Regions from separate parts of the Streptomyces sp. NPDC048411 genome, predicted to be linked through region 1. Evidence: riboswitches for the same ligand, from Rfam matches in the RefSeq annotation. Region 1 holds a riboswitch; each other region holds the start of a gene.

Evidence for each region. Region 1 has a riboswitch for thiamine pyrophosphate ahead of thiO (glycine oxidase ThiO). Riboswitches for the same ligand answer to the same signal wherever they lie in the genome.
Region 2: linked by a shared signal. The riboswitch ahead of AB0915_RS21775 (thiamine ABC transporter substrate-binding protein) and the one ahead of thiO (glycine oxidase ThiO) in region 1 are both predicted to bind thiamine pyrophosphate.
Region 3: linked by a shared signal. The riboswitch ahead of thiC (phosphomethylpyrimidine synthase ThiC) and the one ahead of thiO (glycine oxidase ThiO) in region 1 are both predicted to bind thiamine pyrophosphate.

Annotation. Positions count from the first base shown of each region.
Region 1 is NZ_JBEZKL010000053.1:27,179-35,950, reverse strand. Features, by position in the region: gene AB0915_RS20100 (peptide-N4-asparagine amidase) at 1-150, opposite strand, end outside; gene AB0915_RS20095 (FAD-dependent oxidoreductase) at 270-1,523, opposite strand; gene AB0915_RS20090 (hypothetical protein) at 1,552-1,893, opposite strand; TPP riboswitch at 2,006-2,118, shown strand; gene thiO (glycine oxidase ThiO) at 2,116-3,324, shown strand; gene thiS (sulfur carrier protein ThiS) at 3,321-3,539, shown strand; gene AB0915_RS20075 (thiazole synthase) at 3,542-4,336, shown strand; gene pknB (Stk1 family PASTA domain-containing Ser/Thr kinase) at 4,460-6,361, shown strand; gene AB0915_RS20065 (deoxyribonuclease IV) at 6,368-7,225, shown strand; gene AB0915_RS20060 (DUF4396 domain-containing protein) at 7,310-7,861, shown strand; gene AB0915_RS20055 (sulfite oxidase-like oxidoreductase) at 8,008-8,640, opposite strand.
Region 2 is NZ_JBEZKL010000061.1:21,259-30,030, reverse strand. Features, by position in the region: gene AB0915_RS21815 (TetR/AcrR family transcriptional regulator) at 1-548, shown strand, start outside; partial or broken gene AB0915_RS21810 (M23 family metallopeptidase) at 617-1,063, opposite strand; gene rpsB (30S ribosomal protein S2) at 1,465-2,358, shown strand; gene tsf (translation elongation factor Ts) at 2,460-3,296, shown strand; gene pyrH (UMP kinase) at 3,456-4,232, shown strand; gene frr (ribosome recycling factor) at 4,416-4,973, shown strand; gene AB0915_RS21785 (phosphatidate cytidylyltransferase) at 4,973-6,058, shown strand; gene rlmN (23S rRNA (adenine(2503)-C(2))-methyltransferase RlmN) at 6,386-7,492, shown strand; TPP riboswitch at 7,534-7,650, shown strand; gene AB0915_RS21775 (thiamine ABC transporter substrate-binding protein) at 7,724-8,772, shown strand, end outside.
Region 3 is NZ_JBEZKL010000208.1:1,750-7,735, forward strand. Features, by position in the region: gene AB0915_RS36750 (cupin domain-containing protein) at 1-306, shown strand, start outside; gene AB0915_RS36755 (DUF5326 family protein) at 434-646, shown strand; gene AB0915_RS36760 (helix-turn-helix domain-containing protein) at 893-1,663, shown strand; gene AB0915_RS36765 (SsgA family sporulation/cell division regulator) at 1,765-2,202, shown strand; gene AB0915_RS36770 (YibE/F family protein) at 2,284-3,621, opposite strand; TPP riboswitch at 3,692-3,825, shown strand; gene thiC (phosphomethylpyrimidine synthase ThiC) at 3,818-5,608, shown strand; partial or broken gene AB0915_RS36780 (IS110 family transposase) at 5,617-5,986, opposite strand, start outside.

The DNA.
Region 1 (8,772 bases):
CGGGTCCTGGTAGGCGACGGCCGGGTTGGAGCCGGGGGCGGGGGCGGTACCTGCGTACGCCGGGGCGGCAACTGCGGCGCCGATGAGGGCGATCGAGGCCGCCGCCACGGATATTCCGCGCAGGGCGCGGACCCATCGGTAGGGGGACATGCACATCCTTCGGAAGAGGGTCGGTGATCCAAAAGCTGCACACTGCACCAATTTCGCCCCGCAGCCAAGAGGTGTCCGCATAGCGGAGATTGCCCACCGGCCCCTTCAGGGGGAGGCCATTACTGACGTACCGTCGATTTCAGCGGCACGGAGGGATCGGCCGCCCGCACCTCATCGAGCCGCGCCCCCGCCTCGATGAGCTTGCGCCCCTGGGTCAGGTCGCGCGGCCGGCCGACGGCCAGGACGGCGACCAGCGCGCCGTCCCGCAGCCAGAGCACCGACCAGGCGGGACCGTCCGGGTCGCCGCGCCACAGCAGGGTGTCGGCGCCCCCGTGATGGCCCGCGTACTGCACGAACCGGTCGAACTGCTCGGACCAGAAGTACGGCACGGGGTCGTACGTGAGCGGCTGCGGCGCCCCGCGGGAGCCGGCGCCGATGATGTTGGCGGCGGCGGTCCGCGGCCCCTGGACGGCGTTGTCCCAGTGGTGGACGAGGAGGCGCGTGCCGTATCGCGCGGAGGGGAAGGAGGCGCAGTCCCCGACGGCGTACACATCGGGCAGCGAGGTTCGCAGCGCTTCGTCGGCGGTCACCGATCCGTCCGGTCCGAGCGCGATGCCGGAGCCGGCCAGCCAGGCGGTGGCGGGCCGGGCGCCGATCCCGACGACCACCGCTCCGGCCGCGAGTGCGCGGCCGTCGGCGAGGACCACCCGGCCGGGCTCGATGCGGGCCACCGGGGCACCGGTGAGGAGTTCCGCGCCGCTCTCCCCGTACCAGCGGGCCATCGGAGCGGCGACCTCGGCGGGCAGGACGCCCGCGAGCGGCCGGTCGGCGGCCTCGACAACGGTGACCTCGCAGCCCGCGGCACGGGCCGCGGTGGCGAACTCCGCGCCGATCCATCCGGCGCCGACGACCACGACGGTGTGCTGCTCGCCGAGGACCGGCCGCAGCCGTGCGGCGTCGTCGAGGGTGCGCAGCAGATGGACGCCGCGCACACCCTCGGAGCCCGGCAGCTCGACCGGTTCGGCGCCGGTGGCGATGACCAGGACGTCGTACGGGACGGGGCCCGTCGGGGTGTCCAGTTCATGCGCCTCGGACCGGAGGCCGATCACGTCGCGGCCCAGTTGCAGCTCGATGTCGAGCGCCTCGAAGTCGATGTCGAAGGCAGAGTCCTCGGCCTCGCCGAGCAGCACCGCCTTGGACAGCGGCGGCCGGTCGTAGGGCTGGTGGGGTTCGGCGCCGATCAGGGTGACCGGGCCGGCGAAGCCCTGTTCCCGCAGGGCCACCGCGGTCTGCACACCGGCCATGCCCGCACCGACGATGACGATGCGGCGCTCGGTCCGCCGGTCCGGCTGCTCAGTCTGCTGCTCGCTCACCTGTCCACCTTAAACACCTGACACCCCGTCAGCTAGACACTTCCTCGACCACGCTCGTCCCGCTGCCCTCCTGCGACTCCCACTCCCACCGCTCGTCCAGCCGCACACGGCCGTCGGCGAGGTCGACGACGGTGGAGAGGCAGTGTCCGGAGGATGTCGTCCCGTCCTGTTTCAACTGGACGTACCGGAAGTCGAGCCGATCGGCGGTCCTGGTGCCGACGAGATGGCCGCGGACCACGTCGCCGCCCGCGTACTCGGCCCAGATCCGGCCGTCCTCCTCGTGGTACGTGAAGCGGGTACGGGTGCCGACCTGGCCCGGCGCCTGGTCGGCGACCGGCGAGAGGACGAGTCCGTCGAGCGAACGAGCCACGGTGGCTGCTCCCTTACAGGGTCCGGAGGATGGGGTCCAGGGCCGTGACCGGCCATGTTTGCCCTACGCGACGGGGCAGAGCCTGCCGGGAGGGGCACTAGGGTGGCCACCGTAAGACACTCGCGGGAGCCCGGACGCACCGGGCTGAGAGGGAGGCTGGGCGGCCTCCGACCGTACGTACCTGATCCGGGTCATGCCGGCGAAGGGAGGGGCTGGACGCCCATGCGTTCTTCCGGGAACACATCCGTATCCGCACAAGGATCCGACGTCCTCGTCATCGGGGGCGGGATCATCGGTCTGGTGACCGCCTGGCGGGCTGCGCAGCGCGGTCTGCGCACCGCGGTCGTCGACCCCGAACCGGGCGGCGGGGCCGCCCAGGCAGCGGCCGGGATGCTCGCCGCCGTCACCGAACTCCACTACGGCGAGCAGATGCTGCTCGGCCTCAACGTCGCGTCCGCCGCGCGCTACCCGGCATTCGCGGCCGAACTGGCGGCGGCGAGCGGCCAGGACATCGGATTCCGCGCCTGCGGCACCCTGGCGGTCGCCCTGGACTCCGACGACCGCGCCCATCTGCGGGAGCTGCACGCGCTGCAGCAGCGTTCGGGGCTGGGGTCGGAGTGGCTCACCGGCCGTGAGTGCCGCCGACTGGAGCCCATGCTGGCGCCGGGCGTGCGCGGCGGTCTGCGGGTCGACAGCGACCACCAGGTCGATCCCCGCCGGCTGGCCGCCGCTCTGCTGACGGCCTGCGAACGGGCCGGGGTGGTCTTCCACCGCGACTGGGTGGAACGCCTCGGGGTGGCACGCGGCCGGGCCACCGGAGCCGTACTCGCGGCCGGTACGGAGCTGGCCGCCGACCAGGTCGTACTCGCCTCGGGCAGCCTCAGCGGGCGGCTCGCCGGGCTGCCGGACGACGTCGTCCCCCCGGTGCGGCCCGTGAAGGGACAGGTGCTCCGGCTGGCCGTGCCCGCCGCTTACGCACCGTTCCTCACCCGCACCGTGCGGGCCATGGTCCGGGGCAGCCATGTCTATCTCGTCCCGCGCGAGAACGGCGAGCTCGTCGTCGGCGCGACCAGCGAGGAGATGGGCTGGGACACCACCGTCACGGCGGGCGGGGTGTACAAGCTGCTGCGCGACGCCCACGAGCTGGTGCCCGGCATCACCGAACTGCCGCTCACCGAGACCCGAGCCGGCCTTCGCCCCGCCTCCCCCGACAACGCCCCGCTGCTCGGCCCCACCGCCCTGCCCGGCCTCCACCTCGCCACCGGCCATCACCGCAACGGCGTACTGCTCACCCCCGTCACGGGTGACGCCATGGCCGAGTTGCTGACCACCGGCGAGCTGCCCGCCGTGGCCCGCCCCTTCGCCCCCGGACGATTCGCACCCGCCGCCGTACCGCCCTCCGCCTCCGTACGTCAGGAGCAGCCCGCATGACCGACTCCCGTCCGCTCACCGTCTCCGTGAACGGCGATCCCCGTTCGATCGCCGCGGGCACCACCCTGGAGACCCTTGTGGCGACTCTCACGCAGGCGCCCTCCGGGGTCGCCGCGGCTCTCAACGAGACCGTCGTCCCGCGCAGCCGCTGGTCGGCCGCCGCCCTCGCCGACGGCGACCGGATCGAAGTCCTCACCGCGGTCCAGGGAGGCTGACCATGTCCGACGATCTCTTCACCCTCGGCGGCACCACGTTCGGCTCCCGGCTGATCATGGGAACGGGCGGGGCGCCCAGTCTCGACGTGCTCGAACGCTCCCTGACGGCGTCCGGCACCGAGCTGACCACCGTCGCGATGCGCCGCCTCGACCCGACCGTGCAGGGCTCGGTCCTCTCCGTTCTCGAACGCCTCTCGATCCGCGTCCTGCCGAACACGGCGGGCTGCTTCACCGCGGGCGAGGCCGTGCTGACCGCCCGGCTGGCCCGCGAGGCGCTGGGCACCGACTGGGTCAAGCTGGAGGTCGTGGCCGACGAGCGGACTCTGCTGCCCGACCCGATCGAGCTGCTGGACGCCGCGGAGACTCTGGTGGACGACGGGTTCACCGTCCTGCCGTACACCAGCGACGACCCGGTGCTCGCCCGGAAACTGGAGGACGTGGGATGCGCGGCGATCATGCCGCTCGGCTCCCCCATCGGCTCCGGTCTCGGCATCCGCAATCCGCACAACTTCCAGCTGGTCGTCGAGCAGGCCCGGGTGCCGGTCATTCTCGACGCGGGCGCCGGAACCGCCTCGGACGCGGCCCTCGCGATGGAGCTGGGATGCGCGGCGGTGATGCTGGCGTCGGCGGTGACCCGGGCGCAGGAGCCCGAGCTGATGGCGGCGGCGATGCGGCACGCGGTGGACGGTGGACGACTGGCGTACCGCGCGGGCCGGATCCCGCGGCGCCACTTCGCCGAGGCCTCCTCGCCGGTGGAGGGGCGGGCGGTGCTGGACCCGGAGCGGCCGGCGTTCTGAGCGCGCGTCCCCGGGTCCGTACGCTGCTGAAGCGCATGTCCCTGTCACGGCTCGGCTGCAGTACGGACCCGGGATCGCCCCGGCCCGTCGGTCGTGTCCGCGGTGGCTCGTAGACTCGGCTGCGTGGATAAGACCCTCCAGGACCCCCTTGTCGGGCAGCTGCTCGACGGCCGTTACCGCGTCGATGCCCGCATCGCCGTGGGCGGGATGGCCACGGTCTACCGGGCCATGGACACCCGGCTCGACCGGGTGCTCGCCCTCAAGGTGATGCACCCGGCGCTCGCAACCGACGCCTCGTTCGTCGAGCGTTTCATCCGCGAGGCCAAGTCGGTGGCCAGGCTCGCCCACCCCAATGTGGTCGCGGTCTTCGACCAGGGCGCCCAGGGGGCGTACGTCTACCTGGCGATGGAGTACGTCGCGGGCTGCACGCTGCGCGACATCCTGCGCGAGCGCGGCGCCCTGCAGCCCCGCGCCGCCCTGGACATCTTGGAGCCGGTCCTCGCCGCACTCGGTGCCGCACACCGGGCGGGGTTCGTGCACCGCGACATGAAGCCGGAGAACGTCCTGATAGGGGACGACGGCCGGGTGAAGGTCGCGGATTTCGGTCTCGTACGGGCAGTGGGCGCCGTCACGAACACCACCGGATCCGTCCTGGGCACCGTCTCCTACCTCGCCCCCGAGCAGATCGAGCACGGCACGGCGGACACCCGCGCCGATGTGTACGCCTGCGGTGTCGTGCTGTACGAGATGCTGACGGGCGCCAAGCCGCACACCGGCGACTCCCCCGCCCAGGTCATCTACCAGCACCTCAACGAGGACGTCCCGGCCCCCTCGGCCGTCGTCCCCGGGCTCGCGGTCGAGCTGGACCGCCTGGTCGCGAGCGCCACCGCCCGCGACCCCGAGGTCCGCCCGTTCGACGCGGTGGCCCTACTGGCCGAGGCCCGCACCGCGCGCGCCGCGCTCGCCGACGAACAGCTGGACGCCGTACCGCCGCAGTCCCTCGCCGAGGTGCACGACGTCACCGAGGACCGCACGAGCGTGATCCCCCGGGTACTCCCGGACGGTCAGGGCACGGCCCACCACACCAGTCGGCTCGAGATGCCCCCGCCGCCGCCGCCCGAGCAGGCCCGACGCGGGCCGCGGCGCGGAATGATTGCCGCGATCGTCGCCGTGCTGCTGGTGCTCGGGGCCGGTGCCGGTGTCTGGTACATCAACTCGGGACAGTTCACCCGGGTCCCCTCCCTGCTCGGCCAGACCGAGAAGGAGGCCGGGCAGCGGCTCTCCGACTCCGGGCTGGAGCTGAAGAGCATCAAGCGGGCCTACAGCGACAGCGTCGAGCGCGGCAGGGTCGTCGACAGCGATCCGAAGTCCGGCGCCCGGATCCGGGGCAACGGCTCGGTGACGATCACCGTGTCGCGCGGCCCGGAGATCGTGAAGGTGCCCGCCGTCGAGGGCATCGCGCTGGCCGAGGCCAGGCAGGCGCTGAAGAAGAGCGGGCTGGTGCCCGGCATGGTCACCAGGGAGTTCAGCACGGAGTTCGACCGGGGCGACGTGATCCGTACGGATCCCGGAGCGGGCGCCGAGCGCCACCCCGACTCCGCGGTCGCCCTGGTCGTCAGCAAGGGCACCCCGGTCGATGTCCCCGATGTCACCGGACTGTCGGTCCAGGACGCCACCGCCGCACTGGACGAGGCAGGGCTGAAGGCCAAGGTGCAGCCCGGCCGCGTCAACTCTCCCGAGGCCGAGGGCGAGATCGCGCACCAGTCCCCGGGCCAGGGTGCCCAGGTCGCCGAGGGCGACACCATCACGCTCACGGTCTCCAAGGGCCCGCGGATGATTGACGTACCGGACGTCACCGGCAAGGACGTCGACGAGGCGACGAGGCTGCTGAAGGCAGCGGGCTTCGAGGTCAAGGTCGACCGCCCGTTCCTCTCCTTCAGCGACAAGATCGCCAGTCAGTCCGTGGACGGCGGCAAGCAGGCCCCCGAGGGCAGCACCATCACCATCAAGACCAAGGGGCTCTAGATCCATATGCGCAACCCCGTCGGCGGCCATGTCCCCGTGGCCGGCGGCCTCGCGAAAGTCGGTCTGCCCTACGCCCGCGAGATGGGGGCGGAGACCGTCCAGGTCTTCGTCGCCAATCCGCGCGGCTGGGCCACGCCCACCGGGAACCCGGCGCAGGACGAACAGTTCCGTGCCGAGTGTGCCGCCGAGTCGATACCGGTCTACGTGCACGCCCCGTACCTGATCAATTTCGGCTCGCACACCGCGGCCACCGTGGAGAAGTCCGTGGACTCGCTGCGCCACTCCCTGCGCCGGGCCCGTGAGATCGGCGCCCTGGGCGTCGTGGTGCACACCGGCTCGGCGACCGGTGGCCGGCCACGCGCGGAGGCCCTGGCGCAGGTACGGACGCACATGACGCCGCTCCTCGACGAACTGACCCATGACGACGACCCGTATCTGCTGCTGGAGTCGACCGCCGGACAGGGATTCTCGCTCTGCTCGCGGGCCTGGGACTTCGGCCCGTATTTCGACGCACTCGACGCCCACCCCAAGCTCGGTATCTGTCTCGACACCTGCCACATCTACGCGGCGGGGCACGATCTGGCGGGCCCCGCGGGCATGAAGCAGACCCTGGACCTGCTGGTGGACACGGTCGGCGAGGGGCGGCTGAAGCTGATACACGCCAATGACTCCAAGGACGTGGTGGGAGCCAACAAGGACCGGCACGAGAACATCGGCGCCGGACACATCGGCGAGGAGCCGTTCCGGGAACTGTTCGCCCATCCGGCGACGGCGGGAGTACCGCTGATCATCGAGACGCCGGGCGGCAAGGAAGGCCATGCGGCGGATGTGGCGCGACTGAAGGGGCTGCGCGACTGCGGCTGACCGCGAAACCCAATGGAGGAATACCCCTCGGGGGTATATGGTTCTTGTTGTCGACAGGAACCGCTACGGCATTGGGGGATCGCCATGCAGCACGACACGCGTAACGGAGAGCACCAGCAGCACCACGGGCAGGGCCACGACGGAAGCAGCCACGCCGACCACTCGGCTCACGTCGGCCACACTGCGCACTCCCCCGGCCGGGTCGACTGGGCCATGGCCGCGCGCGCCACACTGCACTGCCTCACCGGATGCGCCATCGGCGAGATCCTCGGCATGGTGATCGGCACGGCGCTCGGCTGGGGCAACACGGGGACGATGGCCCTCGCGATCGTCCTGGCGTTCTTCTTCGGCTACACGCTGACGCTGCGCTCGATCCTGAAGGCCGGCGTCGACTTCCGTACCGCGTTCCGGGTCGCCCTGGCCGCTGACACCCTCTCCATCGCGGTGATGGAACTGATCGACAACGGCGTGATCGTCCTGTGGCCGGGCGCCATGGACGCACAGCTCGCCGACGCGCTGTTCTGGGGAACGCTCGCGCTGTCGCTGGCCGTCGCCTTCGTCGTCACCACACCGGTCAACAAGTGGATGATCGGCCGCGGCAAGGGCCACGCGGTGGTGCACCAGTACCACCACTGACGATCTTCCCCGTGATAGGGAGTGGATCAGCGAGCGGCGTCATGCGGCTTCGCCGACAACGCCACAAGCGCAGTCGCGGGGCGTCGGGAGCCCACTCCCTGTCGTGGGGGAGGCCGTGAGGACGGCCCCGCACCGGGACCGTCAGGTCAGAGCTCGGGGCCTTCCCCGGGCTCTTCCTGGTAGGAGTAGCGCTGCTCGCGCCACGGATCGCCGATGTTGTGGTAGCCGCGCTCCTCCCAGAAGCCCCGGCGATCGGCCGTCATGTACTCGACGCCCCGGACCCACTTGGGCCCCTTCCAGGCGTACAGGTGCGGTACAACAAGGCGCAGCGGGAAGCCGTGCTCCGCGGTGAGCAGCTCACCGCCCTTGTGGGTGGCGAAAAGCGTACGGTCCGAGGTGAAGTCGGCGAGTCGCAGGTTCGAGCTGAATCCGTACTCCGCCCAGACCATCACATGCGTGACCTGGGGCGCGGGTGGCGCGAGTTCCAGAATCGTACGGGCGAGGACCCCGCCCCATTCGGCCCCGAGCATGCTGAATTTCGTGACGCAGTGCAGATCGGCGACGACCGAGGAGAACGGCAGGGCCGAGAATTCCTGGTGGTTCCAGCAGTGCTTCTCGCCGTCCGCGGTGGCTCCGAAGACCCGGAACTCCCAGCGATCCGGCTTGAACTTGGGAACGGGCCCGTAGTGGGTAACCGGCCAACCGCGCTGCAGTCGCTGACCCGGCGGAAGCCCGGACTGCTCTGATTCGCGGTATTCCCGGCTTTCCGGCTGACCCATGCCTCCATGGTGACAGACAGGCAGGGGTGGTCATGACCAGGGTAGCGACTATTCGGGCAACTCATACTAAGCATGCACTTACTGGACGGCTGGGGGGTGCGGTGCGAGGATGCGGCCAACGTGCCCAGTTCA
Region 2 (8,772 bases), on a different contig from region 1:
ACCGGACCATGCAGCGCGGCGCCCTCCTGGACGCTGCCCGCTCCCTGCTGTCCGAGGGCGGTACGGAGGCGTTGACCTTCCCCGCTCTCGCCGAGCGCACGGGACTTGCGCGGTCCTCCGTCTACGAGTACTTCCGTTCCCGCGCGGCCGTCGTCGAGGAGCTGTGCGCCGTCGACTTCCCCGTCTGGGCGGCCGAGGTCGAGAACGCGATGGAGCGGGCGCAGACGCCCGAGGGAAAGATTGAGGCGTATGTACGCCGCCAGCTCGATCTGGTCGGGGATCGGCGGCACCGCGCTGTCGTCGCCATCTCGGCGAGCGAGCTGGACGCGGGCGCACGGGAGAAGATCCGGGCAGCGCACGGCGGGCTGATCGCCATGATCGTCGAGGCGCTCGGTGACCTCGGCCATGAACAGCCGAGGCTGGCGGCGATGCTGCTGCAGGGCTCGGTGGACGCCGCCGTGCGCCGTATCGAACTGGGTGTGGCGGAGGCGCCCGGGGTGATTGCTGACACCGCCGTCGCCATGATCCTGCGGGGCGTACGGGGCTGACGCCCGTACCCGGCCGCCGCGATGAGAAGCACGGCAGGGTCTGCGTACCCGACGGCGCCCGGCGCCCGCGGCTCCGGTACGCCGAAGACCGGCAGCAGCCGCGAAGGACCCCGCCGCAGCAGCGCCGGAGGCAGCAGCGACAGCGGATCCAGATACGCGTCACCACGCCGCAGCCCCCAGTGGAGACACCCGGACTCGCAGTGGAACGGCCCGGCCTCCATGACCGCGACCGGCTGGCCGGCGCGGACCTCGTCACCTTCCGAGACCAGCGCCCGCACCGGCTCGTACGTCGTGCGCAGCGGCGGATCACCGGTCCCCGCCACCTCGATCGCCAGCACCCCCCGTCCTGCGACGCGCCCTGCGAACGAGACCCGGCCGTCGGCGGCGGCTCGCACCCGGGCACCCGGCGCGGCGGCGAGGTCGACGCCACGGTGCCCCCGCCCGTAGGTGCCGGCCGGCGGGGCCCACCCCCGTACGACCACGGGCCGCCCCGCGAGCGGCCACGCGCGCCCGCCGTCCGGTGTGAGGTCGTCCGCGGCGGCGACGCCCGCACCGCACAGCATCGTGAGCACGGCCACGAACGCCGCCGCGAGCGCCGCCCGGGCGCGGCGAGCCGTCGGTTCTGGTGTGTATCGCATGACCCGAACCGTTCCGCACCCGGCGGATCCGTGGGGATCATGGGCCGGATCTGTGGACTACTCGCCGGTTGTGGACAGCGCCGTCACCCGGCACTCGACGGGTCCCGTACACTTCTTGTGGCGATCCGGGTCACCGGGTCGACTTCGCACGCCCCGCCACCTCCCTCTCTGTGGACGGTGGCCGCGCTCCTCGGTCCCTTGTGGCACGGCGCGTCGGGGCGTCAGGCGCGACCGCAATCCTGCGGTTGCGACAACCGAGTACCTCAAGGAGTACGGCCATGGCCGTCGTCACGATGCGGGAGCTGCTGGAGAGCGGCGTCCACTTCGGTCACCAGACCCGTCGCTGGAACCCGAAGATGAAGCGCTTCATCTTCACCGAGCGCAACGGCATCTACATCATCGACCTGCTCCAGTCGCTGTCGTACATCGACCGCGCCTACGAGTTCGTCAAGGAGACCGTCGCGCACGGCGGCTCCATCATGTTCGTGGGTACGAAGAAGCAGGCCCAGGAGGCCATCGCCGAGCAGGCGACGCGCGTCGGCATGCCGTACGTCAACCAGCGTTGGCTCGGTGGCATGCTCACCAACTTCTCCACCGTCTACAAGCGCCTTCAGCGTCTGAAGGAGCTTGAGCAGATCGACTTCGAGGACGTGGCCGCCTCCGGCCTCACCAAGAAGGAGCTCCTGGTCCTCTCCCGCGAGAAGGCCAAGCTGGAGAAGACCCTCGGTGGTATCCGCGAGATGCAGAAGGTGCCCAGCGCCGTCTGGATCGTCGACACCAAGAAGGAGCACATCGCCGTCGGTGAGGCGCGCAAGCTCCACATCCCGGTCGTCGCGATCCTCGACACCAACTGCGACCCCGACGAGGTCGACTACAAGATCCCGGGCAACGACGACGCGATCCGCTCCGTCACCCTGCTCACCCGCGTGATCGCCGACGCCGTCGCCGAGGGCCTCATCGCCCGTTCCGGCGCTGCGACCGGCGACCAGAAGCCGGGCGACAAGGCTGCCGGTGAGCCGCTCGCCGAGTGGGAGCGCGACCTGCTCGAGGGCGACAAGAAGGCAGACGCCGAGGTGCAGACGTCCGCCGAGACCGAGAAGGCCGCGGACGCCGCCGAGGCGCCGGCCGAGGCCGCTGCCGAGGCTCCGGCCGCGGACGCCGAGCAGGCCTGACAACTCCGTCACGGCTGAATGACGGCGGGGGCCGGTGCCACAGGCACCGCTCCCGCCGTTCACCCGTAGATCTTTCAGACTTCGAGAGAGAACACAGACTCATGGCGAACTACACCGCCGCTGACGTCAAGAAGCTCCGCGAGCTCACCGGCGCCGGCATGATGGACTGCAAGAAGGCGCTCGACGAGGCCGACGGCAACGTCGACAAGGCTGTCGAGGAGCTCCGTATCAAGGGTCAGAAGGGCGTCGCCAAGCGCGAGGGCCGTTCTGCCGAGAACGGTGCCGTCGTCTCCCTCATCTCCGAGGACAAGACCTCCGGCGTCCTGCTCGAGCTGAAGTGCGAGACGGACTTCGTCGCCAAGGGCGAGAAGTTCCTGGCCGTCGCCGACGCTCTCGCCGCCCACGTCGCCGCGACCTCGCCGGCCGACCTGGCCACGCTGCTCGCCTCCGAGATCGAGGCCGGCAAGACTGTTCAGGCCTTCGTCGACGAGGCCAACGCCAACCTCGGCGAGAAGATCGTCCTGGACCGCTTCGCGCAGTTCACCGGCGGTTACGTGGCTGCGTACATGCACCGCACCATGCCCGACCTCCCGCCGCAGGTCGGCGTCCTGGTCGAGCTGGACAAGGAGAACGCCGAGGTCGCCAAGGACGTCGCGCAGCACATCGCCGCCTTCGCCCCGAAGTACCTCAACCGCGACGAGGTCCCGGCCGAGACGGTCGAGAACGAGCGTCGTGTCGCCGAGGCCACCTCTCGCGAGGAGGGCAAGCCCGAGGCCGCCCTTCCGAAGATCGTCGAGGGTCGCGTCAACGGCTTCTTCAAGGACGTCGTCGTCCTGGAGCAGGCCTTCGCCAAGGACAACAAGAAGTCCGTCCAGAAGGTCCTGGACGAGGCCGGTGTCACCCTGAAGCGCTTCTCGCGCATCAAGGTCGGCATCTGAGTCCGTCCGCGAAAAACGGTGGACCCCGATAGGGTCCAGTGCAGTCGTCGGCCGCACACCTGCCGTACGACCGCAGATCTGACGAGGAGGCCATTGCCGCTGAGGGACACCAGACCCACCGGCAATGGCCTTCTTCGTATGTGCACGAGGAGAATCTCCATGAACAAGGGCGCGGACGCCGCCAAAGGTGACCACAAGCGCGAGGACGGCAAGGTGGCCGGACGCTTCATGCTGAAGCTGTCCGGGGAGGCATTCGCCGGCGGCGGGGGTCTCGGCGTCGACCCCGATGTCGTACACGCCATCGCCCGGGAAATCGCGGCTGTCGTCCGGGGCGGCGCGGAAATCGCGGTTGTCATCGGCGGCGGCAACTTCTTCCGCGGTGCCGAGCTCCAGCAGCGCGGCATGGACCGGGCCCGGTCCGACTACATGGGCATGCTCGGCACCGTCATGAACTGCCTGGCGCTCCAGGACTTCCTGGAGAAGGAGGGCATCGACTCCCGCGTCCAGACCGCCATCACCATGGGGCAGGTCGCGGAGCCGTACATCCCGCTGCGCGCCGTGCGCCACCTGGAGAAGGGACGCGTCGTCATCTTCGGCGCCGGTATGGGCATGCCGTACTTCTCCACCGACACCACCGCCGCCCAGCGCGCCCTGGAGATCGACGCCGAGGGCCTGCTCATGGGCAAGAACGGGGTGGACGGGGTCTACGACTCCGACCCGAAGACCAACCCCGACGCGGTGAAGTTCGACGCGCTGGAATACAGCGAGGTGCTCGCCCGCGATCTCAAGATTGCCGACGCCACCGCCATCACGCTCTGCCGTGACAACCAGCTGCCGATCCTCGTCTTCGAGCTGACCGCGGCCGGAAATATCGCCCGCGCCGTCAAGGGTGAGAAGATCGGCACGCTCGTGAGCGACCAGGGCACCCGGGCCTGACAACCGGGGGGCCGCCCGGGGGAATCCCCCGACGGCCCCGGGGCCGGCCGGGGATTCCCCCGGGGGAAGGTCCCGAAGGATGGACAACGGCCTGCCGGTCGGACACCGTGCAGGTGAGGACGCGACGCAGGACCCGCCGGGCCCGAGCACGCCGGGCCCACTCAAGACACGCAGGAGCACGTGGTGATCGAAGAAACCCTCCTCGAGGCCGAGGAGAAGATGGAGAAGGCCGTCGTGGTCGCGAAGGAGGACTTCGCCGCGATCCGCACCGGCCGTGCGCACCCGGCGATGTTCAACAAAATCGTCGCCGACTACTACGGCGCGCTGACCCCGATCAACCAGCTGGCCTCTTTCTCGGTTCCCGAGCCGCGCATGGCCGTCGTGACGCCGTTCGACAAGAGCGCGCTGCGCAACATCGAGCAGGCCATCCGCGACTCCGACCTCGGTGTCAACCCGAGCAACGACGGCAACATCATCCGAGTGACCTTCCCCGACCTCACGGAGGAGCGTCGTCGCGACTACATCAAGGTCGCGAAGACGAAGGCCGAGGACTCCAAGATCTCGATCCGGGCCGTCCGCCGCAAGGCGAAGGAGACCCTGGACAAGCTGGTCAAGGACAAGGAGTCCGGCGAGGACGAGGTGCGCCGCGCCGAGAAGGAGCTCGACGACACCACTGCGAAGTACGTCGCGCAGGTCGACGAGCTGCTCAAGCACAAGGAAGCCGAGCTGCTCGAAGTCTGATGAACGACTCTTCCTGGGGCGCCCCGCAGGGAGCCGGCTACGGGGGTACGCCCGAGATGAGGGTTGCCCCGGCAGGTCCTGCATACGATGTGCATGACGCCCAGCAGACTCGGCCCATGCCCATCGTGCCGGACGTTCCCGATGCAGGTAGAGACGCTGACGACCGTGACGACCGGTACGGGGGAGCCGCCGGCCGGCGCGGCGGTCCTCCGTACCGTGACGAGAAGCAGCAGGAGCCCATGTCCACCGCGCCGCCGCCCCCGCAGAAGAAACGTGCGGGTCGTGACCTGCGAGCCGCCATAGGGGTCGGTGTGGGGCTCGGGGCCGTCATCGTCGCCTCGCTGTTCATCGTGAAGGCCGTCTTCATCGGCGTGATAGCCATCGCCGTCGTCGTCGGCCTCTGGGAGCTCACCTCCCGGCTGCAGGAGCGCAAGGGCATCAAGGCGCCGCTCGTACCGCTCGCGATCGGCGGCGCGGCGATGGTCGTGGCCGGCTATGTGCGCGGAGCCGAGGGCGCCTGGGTCGCCATGGCCCTGACCGCTCTGGCGGTGCTCGTCTGGCGGATGACCGAGCCGCCCGAGGGGTACCTCAAGGACGTCACGGCCGGTGTTTTCGCCGCGTTCTACGTACCCTTCCTGGCCACCTTCGTCGCGATGCTGCTGAGCGCCGACGACGGGGCGCAGCGGGTCCTCACCTTCCTCCTGCTGACCGTGGTCAGCGACACGGGCGCGTACGCCGTCGGCTGGCGCTTCGGCAAGCACAAGCTCGCGCCGCGGATCAGCCCCGGGAAGACCCGCGAGGGACTGTTCGGAGCCGTCGCCTTCGCGATGGTCGCCGGTGCGCTGTGCATGCAGTTCCTGATCGACGACGGCACCTGGTGGCAGGGGCTGCTGCTCGGCCTGGCCGTCGCTGCCAGCGCCACCCTGGGTGACCTGGGCGAGTCCATGATCAAGCGGGATCTCGGGATCAAGGACATGGGCACGCTGCTCCCCGGTCACGGCGGGATCATGGACCGACTGGACTCGCTGCTGCCGACCGCTCCGGTGGTCTGGCTCCTGCTGGTGCTTTTCGTCGGCTCCGGCTGAGAAGCCGGGCCACCCCAACCTGACCTGCGTTTTTATGAGTGAGGGTCCGTTGTCCGCAGGACGGCGGGCCTTCACTCGTCTGTCTGCGCGATGGTCCCGCCCTCGGCAGGCGCCGGCCTCCACGGGGGCAGTGGGCTGCTGTGTGCACCACGTGCGTGTCGTGCGATCGGTCACGGTCCGCGGGCGCGGCCGGGCCGTCTGTGAGCCGTCCGGGTCCGCCAGGGCGACCGGCAAGGAGCGCCGTCGATCGGGCGCGGTTGCACCCTGTCCCGCCTGAGCCGGCGACGACGGCTGGCACCACGGCGTGTCTGCGACACTGGAGGAACCATGCCTAAGCCCGGAGAACTCACTTTCGTCGCGCCCCGCGGAGCCAAGAAGCCGCCGCGGCACCTCGCCGACCTCACGCCCGCCGAGCGCAAGGAAGCCGTCGCCGCGATCGGCGAGAAGCCGTTCCGCGCGCAGCAACTGTCGCAGCACTACTTCGCGCGGTACGCGCACGACCCGGCCGAGTGGACCAACATCCCGGCCGGTTCACGGGACAAGCTCGCCGAGGCGATGTTCCCCGACCTGATGTCCGTGGTCCGGCACATCAGCTGCGACGGCGACACCACCCGTAAGACGCTGTGGAAGCTGCACGACGGAACGCTGGTCGAGTCCGTCCTGATGCGCTACCCGGAGCGGGTGACGATGTGCATCTCGTCGCAGGCCGGATGCGGGATGAACTGCCCGTTCTGCGCAACGGGGCAGGCCGGTCTGGACCGCAATCTGTCGACCGCCGAGATCGTCCACCAGATCGTGGACGGCATGCGTGCGCTGCGCGACGGAGAGGTTCCGGGCGGGCCTGCGCGGCTCTCCAACATCGTCTTCATGGGCATGGGTGAGCCGCTCGCCAACTACAAGAGGGTGGTTGGCGCGATTCGCCGGCTGACCGACCCGGAGCCGGACGGTCTCGGTCTTTCGCAGCGCGGCATCACCGTCTCCACCGTGGGCCTGGTGCCGGCCATGCTGCGCTTTGCCGACGAGGGCTTCAAGTGCCGTCTCGCCGTCTCGCTGCACGCGCCCGACGATGAGTTGCGGGACACGCTCGTGCCGGTGAACACGCGCTGGAAGGTACGAGAGGTGCTGGACGCGGCGTGGGAGTACGCGGAGAAGTCCGGCCGCCGGATCTCCATCGAGTACGCGCTGATCCGCGACATCAACGACCAGGCCTGGCGCGGTGACCTGCTCGGCCGGCTCCTCAAGGGCAAGCGCGTCCATGTCAACCTGATCCCGCTCAACCCGACGCCCGGCTCGAAGTGGACCGCTTCCCGGCCCGAGGACGAGAAGGCGTTCGTCGACGCGATCGCCTCCCACGGAGTGCCCGTGACCGTGCGGGACACCCGGGGCCAGGAGATCGACGGGGCCTGCGGGCAGCTGGCGGCATCCGAGCGCTGAGGCCGAAAGGGCCCGTGTAACCTGGGCCCGAAATCAACTTCATATTCCGACAGGGGAGCGCCACAGCGCTGAGAGTGCGGCACCGAGGACAGGTTGGCCGCAGACCCTCTGAACCTCGCCCGGGTCATTCCGGGTAGGAAGTTCGGTCATCAACTCATGCTGTTGCGCCCTGCCCGCTTCTCCAAGGGCAGGGCCGCGTCTCTTCCTGGTCAAACCCAGGAGGAATTCATAATGAGCACCACCCGCACCACGCGTGGGACCAAGCAGCTCGCGGCGACGGCCCTCGCCGCCGCGCTCGGCGTCACGGCAGTCGCCGGCTGCGGCAGTTCCGACGACTCGGCATCAGGGGCCGGTGACACGAAGGGCTCCGGCTCCAAGACCGTGACGCTTGTCAGTCACGACTCGTTCAACGCCTCCAAGGACGTGCTGAAGGCGTTCACGAAGGAGACGGGTTACACGGTCAAGGTGCTGAAGAGCGGTGACGCAGGCACTGCCCTCAACCAGGAGATCCTGACCAAGGGCTCCCCGCGCGGTGATGTGTTCTTCGGCGTCGACAACACGCTGCTCTCCCGTGCCCTCGACAACGGACTGTTCACCCCGTACGAGGCGAAGGGCATCGACCGGGTCGCGACCGATGCTCAACTGGACGCGGCCAAGCACCGGGTCACTCCGATCGACACCGGCGACATCTGCATCAACTACGACAAGAAGTACTTCGCCGACAGGAAGCTCGCGCCGCCGAAGACCTTCGACGACCTGGCGAAGCCCGCGTACAAGAACCTTCTCGTCACCGAGAACGCCGCGACCTCGTCGCCAGGTCTCGGCTTCCTCCTCGGCACCGTCGCCACCTACGGCGAGAACGGATACCAGGACTACTGGAAGAAGCTGAAGAGCAACGGCGTGAAGGTGGTCGACGGCTGGGAGCAGGCGTACAACGAGGAGTTCTCCGGGTCCGCGGGCGGCAAGAAGGCCAAGGCGGACCGGCCGCTCGTCGTCTCGTACGCCTCCAGCCCGCCGGTCGAGGTGCTCTACGCGAAGCCGCAGCCGAGCGAGGCTCCGACCGGGGTCGCGACCGGGACGTGCTTCCGTCAGATCGAGTTCGCCGGTCTGCTGAACGGCGCGAAGAACGAGGCGGGTGGCAAGGCGCTGCTGGACTTCCTGATCAGCAAGAAGTTCCAGGAGGACATGCCGCTCAACATGTTCGTGAGCCCCGTCACCAAGGACGCGAAGCTGCCGGAGCTCTTCACGCAGTTCGGCGCCACGGTGGACAGGCCCACCAC
Region 3 (5,986 bases), on a different contig from region 1:
AGGCTGGACGAACTGGAGGCGGAACGTGCCGCCAACGACGGCGCGTATCTGCAGTTCCTGCGGGAGCGGAACATGTCCGTCGGCCTGTACGCGCTGGACGCCGGCGAGCTCGACCCGCAGAAGCCGCACCAGCAGGACGAGGTCTACTTCATCGTCAGCGGTCGTGCCTCGATCACCGTGGGCATGGAGACCACGCAGGTGGGCAGGGGAAGCGTGGTGTACGTACCGGCCGGGGTCACCCACAAGTTTCACCACATCACCGAGGATCTGCGGGTCATGGTGGTCTTCTCTCCACCCGAGAGCTGAGCCTGGCTCTCAGGGGTCCCTCGGGGTTCGATCAGGGGAGATCAAGGGCTCCGGAGCCCCCGCCGGCGACCCCCGCGCCTCTAGCATCGAGTCAGGTACTCACAGGAATGAGGTAGGGACGATGGCTGTGCGGGAGATATTCGCGGGGATGCCCTGGTGGGTGAAGTGGGTCGCAGTGCCCGTCATCGCGATCGTGGTGTTCGGCGGTCTGATCGCCAGCGTGATCGGGTTCGTGATCGGTCTGCTCTTCAAGGTCCTGGTGTTCGTCATCCTGGTCGGTGGCCTCGTTTTCGTCGTACGGAAGTTCATGTCTTCCTCGTCCTCGCGCGGCGACTGGTAGGGGCGGGCGGTCAGCAGTCGGGCAATTAGCCCAGCTGAGCTAAGCGCAGGACGAAACGACGCCCCCTGCTTATGCGGCCTATACAGTGGCAGTCCGCTGCCGCCGCCTGGGAATTAACTGCCCGTCACCGCTGTGCCCAGTGGTTTGTGCATACGTCCGGTCTCCGGACCTCAGGTTTGCGGCAGGACCGTGGGGGCGGCCCCCACGGACGGGCCGACCGCCCGTCGCCATGCCTGGGGGTGACTTTTGACCACGGCATCGAGCACCGCTGTTCCGACGTTGATTGGTTCGGTTCAGCGGGCGTTGAGGCTGTTGGAGGCTGTGGGCGCCCATCGGGACGGGGCGCCCGCGAAGCAGCTCGCACGGGAAGCGGGACTTCCTCTTCCTACCGCCTATCACCTGCTGCGCACCCTCACCCATGAGGGTTACCTGCGCCGCGCGAACGGTGTTTTCCTCTTCGGCACTGCCGCAGAGAGGCTCGTCGACGACGGCTGTCTGCAGAATCGTCGCAGCAGAATGACCCAGTCGCTGGCCCGCTGGCGCGACATCATCGGTGCGCCGGTCTACTGCGCCGTCTACTGCGACGGTGAGATCGAACTCATCGCGGTCGCCGACACCCCCGCGGCTCCAGCGGTGGACGAGTGGGCCTCGTTCCGGGAGACCGGACATGCCCATGCGCTCGGTCAGTGTCTGCTCAGCCAGCTCGACGAGAAGGCCCGTGAGGACCATCTGGACCGTCACCCTGTGCGGCCTCTCACCCGCTATTCGATGCGGGACCGACCGGCGTTTCTTGAGCGTTTGAGGTCGTTGGAGCGGATGGAACCTGTCATCGAACGACAGGAGTACGCCCTGGGAACGGTCTGCGCGGCCATCCCGATCACGGCCGGATTCACTGCAGCCGCCATGGCGATTTCCATGCCTCTCGAGCAGGAAGATCGATTGCTCCCCGCAGTCGAACGGCTACGCGGCGAAGTGGCAAGCCTCTTGCGTTCGTTCGTGTTCTCTATCAGTATCTGAAAAATCACTCCTTGTGATCTGCTATCGCGTGCACCACGATGGCGTCAATAGGGCCATGGGGGATCATTCCTGGCCAGATTCAACTACTGCGGGGTTGGACGATGCGCGAGTCGGTTCAAGCTGAGGTCATGATGAGCTTTCTCGTTTCCGAGGAGCTCTCATTCCGTATCCCGGTGGAACTCCGGTACGAGGTGTGCGATCCGTATGCGATCCGGATGACCTTCCACCTGCCCGGCGACGCCCCCGTCACCTGGGCTTTCGGCCGTGAGCTGCTGCTGGACGGCCTCAACAGCCCCAGCGGCGACGGCGATGTTCACATCAGTCCCACGGAGCCCGAGGGACTCTCCGACGTACACATCCGGCTGCAGGTCGGGACGGATCGCGCCCTGTTCAGGGCCGGTACAGCGCCACTCGTCGCGTTTCTCGACCGCACGGACAAGCTCGTGCCCCTCGGGCAGGAGTGCACGCTGAGTGACTTCGAGGGCAGCCTGGAAGAGGCGCTGGGCCGGATCCTGGCCAAGGAACAGAACGCCGGCTGAGGCAGAACTGCGCGGACGGCCTACCGTCCGATCGAACGCCGTATCTGCCGAACGGGTGATATGTGCTTCGCGTCGATTTGCTCAATGCCTCGCCCTGCGACGCCGGCCCCTCCCGACCCGTACGGGTGCCGAAGCTCCTGCTTCCGCGCCGAGCCCTGTGCGGTCCGCGGAGACGACCAGTGCCGCGAGCGCCGTCGTCACCGGCACCGAGGCGACCAGTCCGATCGAGCCGACCAGCGTCCGGACGATCTCCTCCGCCACGAGTTCGCTGTTGGCCACCGTCCCCACGCTGCTCTGCGCGATCGAGAACAGCAGCAGCAGGGGAAGCGCGGCGCCTGCGTAGGCGAGCACCAGCGTATTGACCACCGAGGCGATATGGTCGCGACCGATCCTGATCCCTGCCCGGTACAGCTTTCGTGCACCCATGGTCGGGTCCGCCTGGTGCAGCTCCCAGACCGCCGACGTCTGGGTGACCGTCACGTCGTCGAGCACACCGAGCGAACCGATGATGACGCCGGCCAGCAGCAGGCCGCTCATGTCGATGTGGGGGTAGAGGCCGTGGATCAGACCGGTGTTGTCGTCTGTGTTCCCCGTCAGGCTCGCCCAGCCGATGAAGAGCGAACCGAGCAGCCCGATCAGCAGCAGTGAGATCAGGGTGCCGATGACCGCGACCGAGGTACGTGCGGTCAGGCCATGGCACATGTAGAGCGCGATGAGCATGATCGCGCTGGCCCCGACGACCGCGACGAGCAGCGGATTCGACCCCTGAAGGATCGCGGGGAGGATGAACAGGGTCAGTACGGCGAACGACACCGCGAGCGCGACCAGCGCCATCAACCCGCGCATTCTGCCGACGACGACCACTGCGAGAGCGAAGATCCCGGCCAGCAGCGCCATCGGGAACTTCCGGTTCACATCCGTCACGGAGTACTGCAGGTCATGGGGCGCGTCGGGGGCGTACGCCACAACCACGCCCTGACCCTCGCGCAACTGCCGAGGGGCGTCGGGCTGCACGATCTCGACGAACGTGCGCCCCTTGTCGTGCCCGGTCGTCACCTCGACCGTGGCCTTCTCGCACAGCCCCGATTCCTGACCGGCGCCCGCGTCCCCCGATGGCGTCGTGGTGCCGCCCGTGACCGGCATCTGCGCGGCATTCACGTCCTTGCAGTCGACCATGTCGACGCTCACCACCTTGCCCTGCTGGGTCTGCCGGTCGAAACCGACACCGGTGCGCTCGTGATCGGGCGCACCGCCCGGCCAGAGAACCACCAGGCCGACAACGACCGCGGTGGCGAACGGGATCAGCACGGCCGCGATGACCTTGCGCAGATGTGTGGAGACCGGCGCAGCAGGGCCATGGCTGTGCGAATGCCCGTGCTGATGGTCCTGCGATCCGGGGGCGCTCTGAAGGGACGTCACCGGGCGATCATCGCAAGAAGGAACAGGCCCTCTGTCCAGCACGCCGGAACAGGCGCTAGCGTGGTGGCACCTTTGCACACGCGGGAGCTCGGAGCACCGGGCTGAGAGGGCGCTGATATCCGTACATCCGTACGGGACAGGCTGCGCCGACCGCCGAACCTGTTACCGGGTAATGCCGGCGTAGGGAGTAGGTCTCATGACCACATCGGACGCACGCACGCCTGCCTCGAACCAGAGCGACGAGGCCGGCACGTCCATCGGCTGGCACAAGGGATACGTCCAGGGCTCGCGCCCGGACCTCCAGGTGCCGGTCCGAAAGGTGCACCTCACCAACGGCACGGACGTGACGCTGTACGACACGTCGGGGCCGTACACCGACCCCGCCACCGAAACCGACGTACGGCGCGGTCTCGCACCCCTGCGGGAGAACTGGATCACTGCTCGCGGCGACACCGAGGAGTACGTGGGCCGCCCCGTCCGCCCCGAGGACGACGGGCTGGGGCATACCTCGCCGCGCGGCGGACTGCGCAACCTCGACGCCGTCTTCCCCGGCCGTCCGCGCCGTCCGCGCCGCAGCCGCGACGGCCAGCCCGTCACCCAGCTCGCGTACGCCCGCCGGGGCGAGATCACCCCGGAGATGGAGTACGTGGCGATCCGGGAGAACGTCGAACCCGAGGTCGTACGCGAGGAGATCGCGGCCGGCCGGGCGGTCCTGCCGGCCAACGTCAACCACCCGGAGACCGAGCCGATGATCATCGGCAAGCGGTTCCTGGTGAAGGTCAACGCCAACATCGGCAACTCCGCGGTCACTTCCTCCATCGAGGAGGAGGTCGAGAAGATGACCTGGGCGACGCGGTGGGGCGCCGACACGGTCATGGATCTCTCCACCGGCCGCAACATTCACACCACCCGCGAGTGGGTACTGCGCAACTCCCCTGTGCCGATCGGCACCGTGCCCCTCTACCAGGCCCTCGAAAAGGTCGACGGCAGGGCGGAGGAGCTGACCTGGGAGATCTACAAGGACACTGTGATCGAGCAGGCCGAGCAGGGCGTCGACTACATGACGGTCCACGCCGGCGTGCGGCTGCCGTATGTCCCGCTCACCGCTCGGCGCAAGACCGGGATCGTCTCCCGCGGCGGGTCGATCATGGCCGCGTGGTGCCTGGCGCACCACAAGGAATCGTTCCTGTACGAGAACTTCGAGGAGCTCTGCGAGATCCTCGCGACGTACGACGTGACGTACTCGCTGGGCGACGGACTGCGCCCCGGCTCGATCGCCGACGCCAACGACGAGGCGCAGTTCGCCGAACTGCGCACGCTGGGCGAGCTCAACTCGGTCGCCAAGCGGTTCGGCGTCCAGACCATGATCGAGGGCCCGGGCCATGTCCCGATGCACAAGATCAAGGAGAACATCGATCTCCAGCAGGAGATCTGCGAGGAGGCGCCGTTCTACACGCTCGGCCCGCTGACCACCGATATCGCCCCGGCGTACGACCACATCACCTCGGGCATCGGCGCGGCGATGATCGCCTGGTGGGGAACGGCGATGCTCTGTTACGTCACGCCCAAGGAGCACCTGGGCCTGCCCAACCGGGACGACGTGAAGACGGGTGTCATCACCTACAAGATCGCCGCCCACGCTGCGGACCTCGCCAAGGGGCACCCAGGGGCGCAGGACTGGGACGACGCCCTGTCGGACGCGCGGTTCGAGTTCCGCTGGGAGGACCAGTTCAACCTGGCACTCGACCCGGACACGGCACGGGAGTTCCACGACGAGACGCTGCCGGCCGAGCCGGCGAAGACGGCCCACTTCTGCTCGATGTGCGGCCCGAAGTTCTGCTCGATGAAGATCAGCCGAAGCATCTCGGAGCAGTTCGGCGGCGACGAGCCCTCGGCGACCGAGGCCGAGATCGCCGAGGGCATGATGAAGAAGTCGGCGGAATTCGCGGCCGCGGGCAACCGGGTGTACCTCCCGCTCACCTCCTAATGAGGTTGTCAAGCTGCCGCTGTGACCGAGAGTTCATGTTGGAAGCACTTTCTGTCACGTATCAGGGCCCACAGGACGTTCACTCGTCGCCGGGCCAGCGCGAGGACGGCCTGGGTGTGTCGTTTGCCTTCGGCGCGCTTGCGTTCGTAGAAGCGCCGCGAGGCGTCGCAGCTGCGGATGCTGATGAGCGCGGAGGTGTAGAAGACGCGTTGCAGGCCGCGGTGGTAGCGCCGGGGGCGGTGCAGGTTGCCGCTGACGTTGCCGGAGTCGCGGGGCACCGGGGCGACTCCGGCGAGGCTGGCCAGGCGGTCGGCAGTGCCGTAGCGGCTCATGTCGCCGGCGGTGGCGGCGAGGAACTCGGCACCCAGCAGCGAGCCG